Regions from separate parts of the Bacillus sp. JK74 genome, predicted to be linked through region 1. Evidence: predicted binding sites of a transcription regulator. Region 1 holds the regulator's gene; each other region holds the start of a gene.
The links. The regulator LexA, encoded in region 1, represses DNA repair genes until DNA is damaged. The targets are predictions, from matches to a motif close to CGAACATATGTTCG.
Positions count from the first base shown of each region.

Region 2: the regulator LexA is predicted to act here: its motif matches at 1,292-1,305, upstream of ACWJJ5_RS15825 (DNA polymerase IV).
Region 3: the regulator LexA is predicted to act here: its motif matches at 1,736-1,749, upstream of ruvA (Holliday junction branch migration protein RuvA).

Region 1 covers NZ_JBSJQB010000002.1:108,585-111,844, forward strand. Annotated here, with positions in the region: gene tkt (transketolase) at 1-97, opposite strand, end outside; gene ACWJJ5_RS05365 (DUF896 domain-containing protein) at 264-497, opposite strand; gene ACWJJ5_RS05370 (YneB family resolvase-like protein) at 566-1,216, opposite strand; gene yneA (cell division suppressor protein YneA) at 1,232-1,543, opposite strand; gene lexA (transcriptional repressor LexA) at 1,700-2,320, shown strand; gene ACWJJ5_RS05385 (hypothetical protein) at 2,660-3,088, opposite strand; gene ACWJJ5_RS05390 (YndM family protein) at 3,230-3,260, shown strand, end outside.
Region 2 covers NZ_JBSJQB010000005.1:228,600-231,859, reverse strand. Annotated here, with positions in the region: gene ACWJJ5_RS15830 (YolD-like family protein) at 1-37, opposite strand, end outside; gene ACWJJ5_RS15825 (DNA polymerase IV) at 52-1,278, opposite strand; gene ACWJJ5_RS15820 (GNAT family N-acetyltransferase) at 1,494-1,964, shown strand; gene ACWJJ5_RS15815 (antibiotic biosynthesis monooxygenase family protein) at 1,977-2,321, shown strand; gene ACWJJ5_RS15810 (bifunctional GNAT family N-acetyltransferase/GrpB family protein) at 2,318-3,260, shown strand, end outside.
Region 3 covers NZ_JBSJQB010000003.1:297,383-300,642, reverse strand. Annotated here, with positions in the region: gene ACWJJ5_RS11660 (DUF2905 domain-containing protein) at 1-58, opposite strand, end outside; gene ruvB (Holliday junction branch migration DNA helicase RuvB) at 51-1,055, opposite strand; gene ruvA (Holliday junction branch migration protein RuvA) at 1,066-1,671, opposite strand; gene ACWJJ5_RS11645 (intercompartmental signaling factor BofC) at 1,806-2,282, opposite strand; gene ACWJJ5_RS11640 (hypothetical protein) at 2,447-2,566, opposite strand; gene ACWJJ5_RS11635 (YhcN/YlaJ family sporulation lipoprotein) at 2,700-3,260, opposite strand, start outside.

The DNA of each region.
Region 1 (3,260 bases):
CCATCGGCATGCCCGGGTGTCCGGAATTCGCTTTTTCAATTGCGTCTATAGATAGTGTACGAATGGTGGCAACTGATTTCTTTTCAATTGTATCCATTATAATCCCCTTCCTTATTGTTGTACCTTTTCATCATAAAGCGATGCTGACTTTTTCTCAACTCTTTCAGCTTAAATTTGAGATAAACTTGTTGAAAATTGTCGTAAAGCACATCCTGATATTAGTATATACGAAAAAAGAATACGTATTGCCGTATTCTTTCTGTTTAGTGAAGATTATTTTTCTGTTGTTCTCTTTTTAATTTTTCAGGGGTGACATCGTTGCCTTCCGGATCAATCACTTTTACGCTCTTTAACGTATTTTTCATTGAGGAGCGGAATCCTTTCAAATACTCTTGGCGAAGCTTTTGCTGTTCAGCTTTTTCCTCATCCGTTATCGTGTTTGATTTAGCTTTTTGAGCCAATTCGTTAATTCTTGCGATTTTTTCTTTAGAAATCATAATAAGCTCCTTTGGTGCGTGTTGATTATATACTACTAAAACGCAGTCTTTTTTACAACTGATGCGCGTCAGCTGCCTTCTGTGTCTGCGGTATATTCCTGAAACCGCCGGTGAACCGTGGCTTTGGACACGTCATAGCCGAATCCTCTTAGGGTCGCTGCGATTTCTGCAAAGGTAAGCTTGTTGGCTCTCAGCCTGATAATTTCCGAAACCGGAACCTCTTTTTTTTCTTTTCCGCTGTTTTCATGCCTGTTTTTCAGATTCCGTTCAGGTTTGTAGCCGTTTTTCACGGCTCTTTTCATTCCCCGCCGGATTTTCATATTGTGAATTTTCCTTTGATATTCCTCAACAATACTGACGATTTCGAGTACCATCGAATCAGCTTCGGAAAGCTCCAGTTCACCTTTATGAGCCGTCGTATATATTTTTACGTTCTCCCTGTAAATACAATGCAAAAGCGCAATCTTGGCGTTTCCTCTTCCCAATCTCGTTTCGTCCTGCACCAATATCGCGTCAATATGTGATTTTTTAATTTCATCAAGCATTTCAAATACTCCGTCGCGGTCCATTTCATAACCGCTGGCTTTCTCAGAAATGACTTTCACGACTTCCATGCCGTTTGCAGCAGCGATCTCACTGAGCTCTTCTTCCTGTCTTTTTAATGACGTTTGCTGCTGTTCTTTGTTTGTGCTTACGCGGGCATAAATGAGCGCCTTCATTTCTCTCTTTCCTCTCTAATTGACAATGGCCAGCTGATATACGGCCGGATGCTTCTTCTTAACCGGAAGAATAAGTTCGTCTCCGGGCTTTATATCAGCAGTTTGGAGATGATTATTCTCCGTCACCCACTCAATGAAATCTTCTTTATTAATGTGTTTCTTTTCTGCTACATGATCCGCAAGTGACCAGAGTGTATCGCCGTCCTGAACCTTTATTTTAACATATTGGCTGAGGGACTGATCATTTCCCGCACATGAGACAAGTAAAATAGCGGCACTTAAAATCGCAGTAAACAGCCCGACAAATATGATAGATTCTTTCGCCATGTAAATAACCTCCGATAAGAATGTTTGTTCGCTTTTTATATCTTTCAGTATATACGAACAAATGTTTCTGTCAATCGTTTTTTTCGAACCTATGTTTGTACTGTCAGGAAAATCATGCTATAATCTACTTAAAATCGACGTTTTGAGGTGCGAAATATGACGAAGCTATCAAAAAGGCAGCTTGATATCCTGCGTTTTATTAAAGAAGAGGTAAAAACGAAAGGATATCCGCCTTCTGTAAGAGAGATAGGAGAAGCAGTAGGACTGGCTTCCAGTTCAACCGTGCACGGCCATTTGGCGCGGCTGGAGACAAAAGGCCTGATCAGACGGGACCCTACTAAACCGAGGGCGATTGAGGTATTGGATGAAGAAGAAGTCCATATTCCGAAAAGCCAGGTCGTAAACGTTCCGGTCATCGGGAAAGTGACGGCGGGTATTCCGATTACGGCTGTTGAAAATATCGACGAGTATTTCCCGCTTCCTGACCGGATGGTTCCTCCGGGCGAACATGTCTTTATGTTAGAAATCATGGGAGAAAGTATGATTGACGCCGGCATTTTTGACAAAGATTACGTCATTGTCAAACAGCAGAACACGGCCAATAACGGAGAAATCGTCGTAGCTATGACCGAAGATGATGAAGCGACGGTTAAGCGCTTCTATAAAGAAGACAATTATGTGCGGCTGCAGCCGGAAAATCCGACGATGGAGCCGATTATCCTGCAAAACGTAAGCATTTTGGGGAAAGTGATCGGCGTATTCAGAGCCGTCCATTAATTCTATTAAACTTCATTTATCGTAAAAAACCCCTTACAGAGGGGTTTTTTTGCATAAAAAAAGCAGATTCGCCCTGGCTTAAGAAACGAACCTGCTAAGGAGGAAAAACTTACATTCTTATTATCCGACATCACACTTTTGAAGTCAACTAATAATGTTTCCCTCAAGAAACTTTTCATCCATTTTTCAACTTTTTATATATTTGTGCGTGATGAATTTGTTTTTTTATCTTTTCTTTGGGCGGGTACGTCAAAAATTTATGTATGAATATTTAGTACATAGTGCAATAAGTTAAATATAAATATAAAAAAACCCGCTGCCTTTAGCGAGTATCTATTTTCAATCAAAATGATAATATTCTACACCGTAAAACCCTTTAATATAGACGGGACCACAGACGTTTGAAGAACTTTCAACCAGAATCCTGTATTTGTGATACGGATCAATTGATTTTTTATCCTGGGCACTGAGGTTTAGCCAGCTGCCGCTGTAGTTTTTAGAACTTAATGTATAAAAATTTCCGTTCAGCGCCATCCGCTGGAGTTTCATGCTTAAACCGCACGAAGAGTTGTTCATTATGGTGAACTTATAGCCTAAAAAATAATCGTCGGCAGCTACAGTCCCCGGATTTTCAATATGAAACTCTTTTGCGTTTCCCTCCAAAGTGAAGCTTGTTTTTGATCCGAATTCAGTGGTAGCCGCTTTAGCTGAGTGTATTCCGCTAAAACATAATAAAAAAACAGCAATACATATCCAGTATTTTTTCATTTGCATCCCCCTTTTTACATATTTTAACTTGTGAATCCTGTGATGTCTATTCACATTTTACTTTATAACCACTATATACCAGTTTAAAAATTTGCGGATTGCTTACAATGAAGACTAAACGAAATAACGAAGGTGGTTCAAATGAAACACGTAATTGCTTTCGCTTCTAAAA
Region 2 (3,260 bases), on a different contig from region 1:
TGACATTATACCCGGGTGTTAATTTGTTCGGATTCATGTATATCACCTCAATTATTTGTAATGCCCGCCGATTTTTTCAGCCCGGTGAAAGGCTTGGCCGGCCTCTGTCAGCGAAGCGGCATGGAGGAGCGACGCAGGGCCGTACCGCTCATGAATATCATCCAATACTTTGCCGAGACTGATCTTTTTTTCCTGAGCATCAAACAGGCTCAGCTGAACATAATCACAGGGCTCCAGCTGGGAAAGGGAGACGCCGGCGCTGCGGACGGGCTCACCGTTCCAATGCTCTTTGAAGAGCTTGACCGCCGCTTTAAAAATATCCATTCCGAAATTAGTCGGAGAGACCAGCTTTCTCTGTCTGTGAAAACCTGAAGGGAATTCAAAATCAGCGCCTCTGATGCTGACCGAAACCGTATGGCCGATGTATTGTTTGAAACGGGCGCGGCGGGCCACTTCTTCGCTTAACTCCAGCAGCACGACTTTGATATCCTCAAAGCGGCTGTAGTCTCTCGGGAGGGTCATGTTATGGCCGATCGCTTTTTGCCGGCTGTGCGTGTTGACGGTGACCGGAGAGGGATCGATGCCGCGGGCTGTCCGCTGAAGCAATTCGCCGTTAATGCCCCAGCGTTTTTTCAGCAGTTCGGCGGGGTGCACGGCAAGCCCGCCGATTGTGCTGATGCCCATCCGTCTTAAATGATGCTCCATCCGTTTTCCGATGCCGAATAATTTTCCGACCGGCAGCGGCCACAGATCCTCCCTGATATTTGACATATCCAATCTGTAGATGCCGGATGCGTTTTTTTTGGCAAAATGGTCGCAAGCCATTTTCGCGAGCGCCTTATTCGGTCCGATGCCGACACGGGCATAAATTCCGAATTCACGCATAATCGCTTGCTGAATGCTTTCGGCAATTGTAAAAGGATCACCGAACAGCCGCCTGCTTCCGGTCACGTCGAGAAACTGCTCATCGATGGAGTAGGGTTCTACAAGATCGGTATATCGTTCAAACAGTTCGGTAATCACGACGGATACATCAATATACCGCTGCATCCGCGGACGGACAATAACGGCGTCGGGACATTTGGCCTGCGCTTCCCACAGCCGTTCGGCATTTTTTACGCCGTATCGTTTGGCGAGCGGACAAGCCGCAAGCACGACGCCGCTGCGTCTTTCGGGATCTCCCGAGACAATCACGGGCCGGCTTTTGAGATGAGGCGCTTCCGCTTTTTCTACAGACGCATAAAACGATTGCATATCAACAAGAAGAATATCAGCCATAAAAAAACCTCCGGGAACATTTGTTCTGTTTTTCATTGTACCCGAACAATGATCACGTTTATACTGGTAATTCATTCCCCGGTTGGAAGACGTGCTGATTCGTTTGCTTGAAAAGAAATCATTTACAATTGCAAACAACCCACATATAATTTTTTATATTCCAATGAGAAGAGCTGACATTCATTTTGCCGGACGAAAAGGAGAGTCAATCGATAATGGATATTCGAACAATTACCTCTGAAGACTATGAAATGGTTACGTCTGTTTTGAATGAATGGTGGGGCGGCAGGCAGATGAAAGACAAACTGCCGCGCTTGTTTTTTGAACATTTTCAGGACACGAGCTTTATCACGTACGGGCCGGAGGGAATGACCGGTTTTTTAATCGGTTTTCAGTCACAATCAGACCCTGAGACAGCCTACATTCATTTTTCCGGTGTGCATCCGGATTTCAGAAAAATGCAAATTGGAAAACAGCTCTACGATCGATTTATGGAGACGGTGAAAAAAAGGGGCTGCACAAAAGTCAATTGCGTGACGGCGCCTGTCAATAAAGTATCAATCGCTTATCATACAAAATTGGGCTTTGAAGTTGAAAAAGGAACCAAAACCGTAAACGGAATCCCTGTTTTTGCGAATTATGACGGTCCGGGAGAAGACCGGATTCTGTTTGTGAAATATATGTAGAGGGGGATGAATATGGGTTTTTTAGCTGACACGCCCAAACCGCCCTATTATGCGGTCATTTTTTCATCAATAAAGGGAAAATATGATGAGGAATATGAGCATACGGCAGAGCGCATGATGAATTTGGCAGGCGGACAGCCGGGCTTTTTAGGCGCGGAAAGCGTTCGGGAGGAAAACGGCTGCGGCATCACGGTTTCCTACTGGGACAGCCTGGAAGCGATTAAAAGGTGGAAAGACCATACTGACCACCGGGCGGCAAAACAAAAAGGAAAAAGCGCCTGGTATGAAGCGTACGCGGTCCGCATTACGAAGACGGAGTCACAGCGGATGTTTGCGTCAAAAGGGGCGGAAGATTGATTACATTTTTACGGCATACACAAGAACAGACGGCGCGGGAAATTGCGGCGGTTCAACGCTGCTCTTATCAAAAAGAAGCCGAGCTGATCGGCTTTTTCGGCATTCCAGCCCTGCATGAAACACCCGATGACATACAGCGGTCACGGGAGACGTTTGCCGGTTTCAAGGAAAAAGATCGGCTTGCAGGCGTCATTTCGTATGAAAAAAAGGGATATGACCTTGTCATATGCAGGCTGACGGTGCACCCGTCCGGCTTTCGGAAAGGAATCGGACAGGCGCTTATTCAATTTGTGATAGATCAAAACCGGGACGCCCAAAAAATAGAGGCGGCTACCGCCAGTCAAAACGTTCCGGCAGTCTCTCTCTATTTAAAAACCGGGTTCATAGAAGCCGGACAGACAGAGACGCCGGAAGGGCTGACCCTCTCGTTTTTTCATCTTTATCCGAAGAGGAAAGCGGAAGTTGTTCCGTACAAGCCGGAATGGAAAGAGATGTTTGAAAGAGAGAAGGCGGACTTGATCCGAATCTTCGGCCCCGCTCTTCATTCTGTCAGCCATATCGGCAGCACCTCCATCCCGGGAATGGCCGCAAAACCCGTCATTGATATACTGGCGGAGGTCAAAGATATTTTGGACGCTGACCGATTCAGTCCGCAGCTGGAAGCACTCGGCTATGAGGCGAAAGGAGAAAACGGGATAGAGGGCCGGCGTTTCTTTCAAAAAGGCGGCAGCAAGCGCACACACCACATCCACATATACGAAACAGGCCATCCGGATGTGAAGCGTCATCTGCTGTTCCGGGATTACCTCACTGCAAAGCCTGAAAAAGCGGCTCAATACATGGAACTGAAACGGCGGCTCGCAAAGGCATACCCATACGATATGGAAAAGTATAGTGAAGGGAAAAATGACTGGATCAAGGCGGCTGAACAAGAGGCAA
Region 3 (3,260 bases), on a different contig from region 1:
CGCCGGCAATAAGCAAAACGGCACCGAGAACCATGAGAACCTTCGGAAAGTCAGTCACGGGCGGGCGCCTCCAATCGAAAATGTTCATACACAGCCGGAGTCACGACCCGTCCCCTCGGCGTCCTCTGGAGAAATCCGATCTGCAGCAGATACGGTTCGTACACATCCTCTATTGTATGCGGTTCTTCGCCGATTGTCGCGGAAATCGTATCAAGGCCGACGGGACCGCCGCTGAATTTTTCGATCATGCCCATCAGCAGCTTATGGTCGATATGGTCAAGGCCGAGCGCATCGACTTGAAGACGTTCGAGCGCGTCGTGAGCGATTTCTTCCGTGATGCGGCTGTCGCCGAGCACCTGGGCAAAATCTCTCACCCTTCTGAGAAGCCGGTTTGCAACCCGCGGCGTTCCCCTTGACCGTCTGGCGATCTCCAGAGCCGGAGCTTCTTCGATATCCACTTCAAAAACGTCAGCCGTTCTTGACACGATATCTGTCAGCTCTTCCTGCGTATAGTATTCAAGGCGCGACAGCACCCCGAACCGGTCTCTGAGCGGTGCGGTCAATAATCCGACCCTTGTCGTCGCTCCTACAAGCGTAAAAGGGGGAAGGTCGAGACGGACGGAGCGGGCGGACGGGCCTTTTCCAATGACGATATCAAGGCAGAAATCCTCCATCGCCGGGTACAGCACTTCCTCAATCGAGCGGTTCAGCCTGTGAATTTCGTCTATAAACAGCACATCCCCTGGTTCGAGCGCCGTCAAAATGGCTGCCAAATCTCCCGGTCTTTCGATGGCGGGACCTGACGTCGTCCGCATCTCCACCCCCATCTCATTGGCCACGATAGACGCAAGCGTTGTTTTCCCGAGACCCGGAGGCCCGTATAAAAGAACGTGGTCCAGCGTTTCCTGCCTCATTTTCGCCGCATCGATAAACACGCGCAGATTTTCTTTCACCTTCTTTTGCCCGATATACTGGGCGAGATTCTGCGGCCTGAGGCTTTGCTCGATTATTGATTCATGGCTGTCTGCTTCACTTGAAACGAGCCGTTCATCCATGAACATCACCTTACTTTAATAATTTTTGCAATGCTTTTTTCACATATTGATCTGTTGAAAGCGCCGTTTCCTCTTTTAAGTGAGGAAGCACTTTTTTAATTTCTTTTTCGGCGTAGCCGAGAACCCTAAGCGCTTCAAGCGCCTCGTCAAGCGCCGTTTCAGCCTCTTGTTTTTCAATGCGCGCTTCATGATTGAACAGGTTGTCAATCATTTCAGGCACGACGTCGGCCAGTTTGCCTTTCAAATCAAGAATAATCTGCCGCGCCGTTTTTTTGCCCACACCCGGAAATTTCACCAAAAAGGCTTCATCTTCCTGTTCGATCGCTTCGATGACGGCTCCGGGGTCACCGGAACCGAGGATGGCGAGGGCCCCTTTCGGCCCGATGCCGGTGACGTTCAGCAGCTTTGTGAAAAGCGTTTTTTCTTCCCGGGTTGAAAAACCGTACAAAGAAAAGGCGTCTTCTTTTATATGATGATACGTAAAAATGGTCTCTTGATTGCTTACCTTATAAATAAACGGGTTCGGAGTGAAGACCTGATAGCCGATTCCGCCGTTTTCAATCACGATGTATTGGGGAGATACATAATCAATCGTCCCCTTCACGAATTCAATCACACCTAATCACCTCTTTGACTGCTTATCATTGTAACACAAAAACAGCCAAAGTCTTATAGAAAAGTTAACGTATGTTCGCTTTGACACCTTCCATTCAGAAAAAAAAGACATGTGTCACATGTCTTGCGTCAAAGTCAGCCGCTATAAGTCTTAATATGATCGATCACGCTCTCAAACTCCGCTTTTGTCCTATACGGTATGCCGTGTTCCAAGTGCTTTTGCAATCGGCTTTCCAGCCTTTCTATATCAATCTGGAAGAAAGATTGAATCGGCTCGGCCAGCGATCCGGGACGGCCGTGAAAAGTGGAGATGACGCCTCCGTCCGTGACGCCGATATAACCGTTAACCTTACTGAGCGGAGAAATGTCATCAACATGCTTACGGAAAAGGACGAAGCCTTTTTTCTGCTCAACGAGCGTCCAGCCCGCATATGCGGCCCAAAAATCCTCCATCGCCAAAACGGTTTCATCCGTATGTTCGATGCCGACATCACCGTCCAGATAGACCTTTTCCAGCTGGACGTGCACCCGAAGCGGCCCGTAATGCTCAACCTCCGCCCCGTATGCGCCTTTTCCTCCGCAAATCAGGACTGCAGCCGATAAGATAAGCATAAACAATAGACGAACACCGCAAATTCGTTTCACCAATAACACCTCTTTATTCAATCAAACTCTTGATGCTAGTTTGACCAAAGATGCCGGTGCTTAACCGTTTTCTTTCATTTGTCTGTTTCAGCCGAAAAAAAGCAGCCTCTATATGAGGGCTGCCCCGATGATTATGCCCGGCCGGCTGAAATCAGTTTCATTTGTCCGGGCGTCAGTTTGAGCCGGTATCCCCTTACGGTCAGATACACAGTTTTTTCTCCGCGGCTTTTGTCATGCTCCGTTTTTTTCATTCCGGCCCCTCCGTTACGTTTTATTACTTTTATGTTACCACCGCAACATAAAGAGCGTTTTAAGAATATGTAAAGAAATAATGAAGCTTTATCCATAAAAATACTGCCGGATGAAATCATCCGGCAGTCCCGTTTAACGGCTGTTTCTGTTCATGTCTTGCAACTTTGTAAAAGTAGCGTTGTCGGTAAACACTTGAATTGTACGGCCGTCCGCAAATTTTTTGGCCGCATGTTTGACATGTTTATCATCATTTTTCGTAAAAGGATGATTTGTTCTGACGGCAATGACGACTCTCGTGTCAGTCACGATGACCTGACTATCCTGTACGCCTTTTACTTTTTTCACGCGGTTTGCAACTTTTGCCGCCAGCCTGATGTTTTCGGCGTTGTCATACCCATTATAAGACATTGCTGCCGGCGGCGTATTGACATTTCGGCCGTTATATGTGCCGTCCGTCGTTAACGGAACCCCGTCATTAGGCGCATACTGGTCGGACACGTTTGTCGTATTATGACGGCCGTTTCGGTTTTCCATCATTTCAGAAACGGGTCCTTGATGGTCCATTCCGTACTGGCGTCTGCCGTTATCATTATCATTCGAATAATATCCGACCGGACGTGTTGACTGATTGTAGCGTCCGTCATTCATGGCATTATTTGCTCCGCATGCCGTTAAGCTTGCCGTCACGGCTAA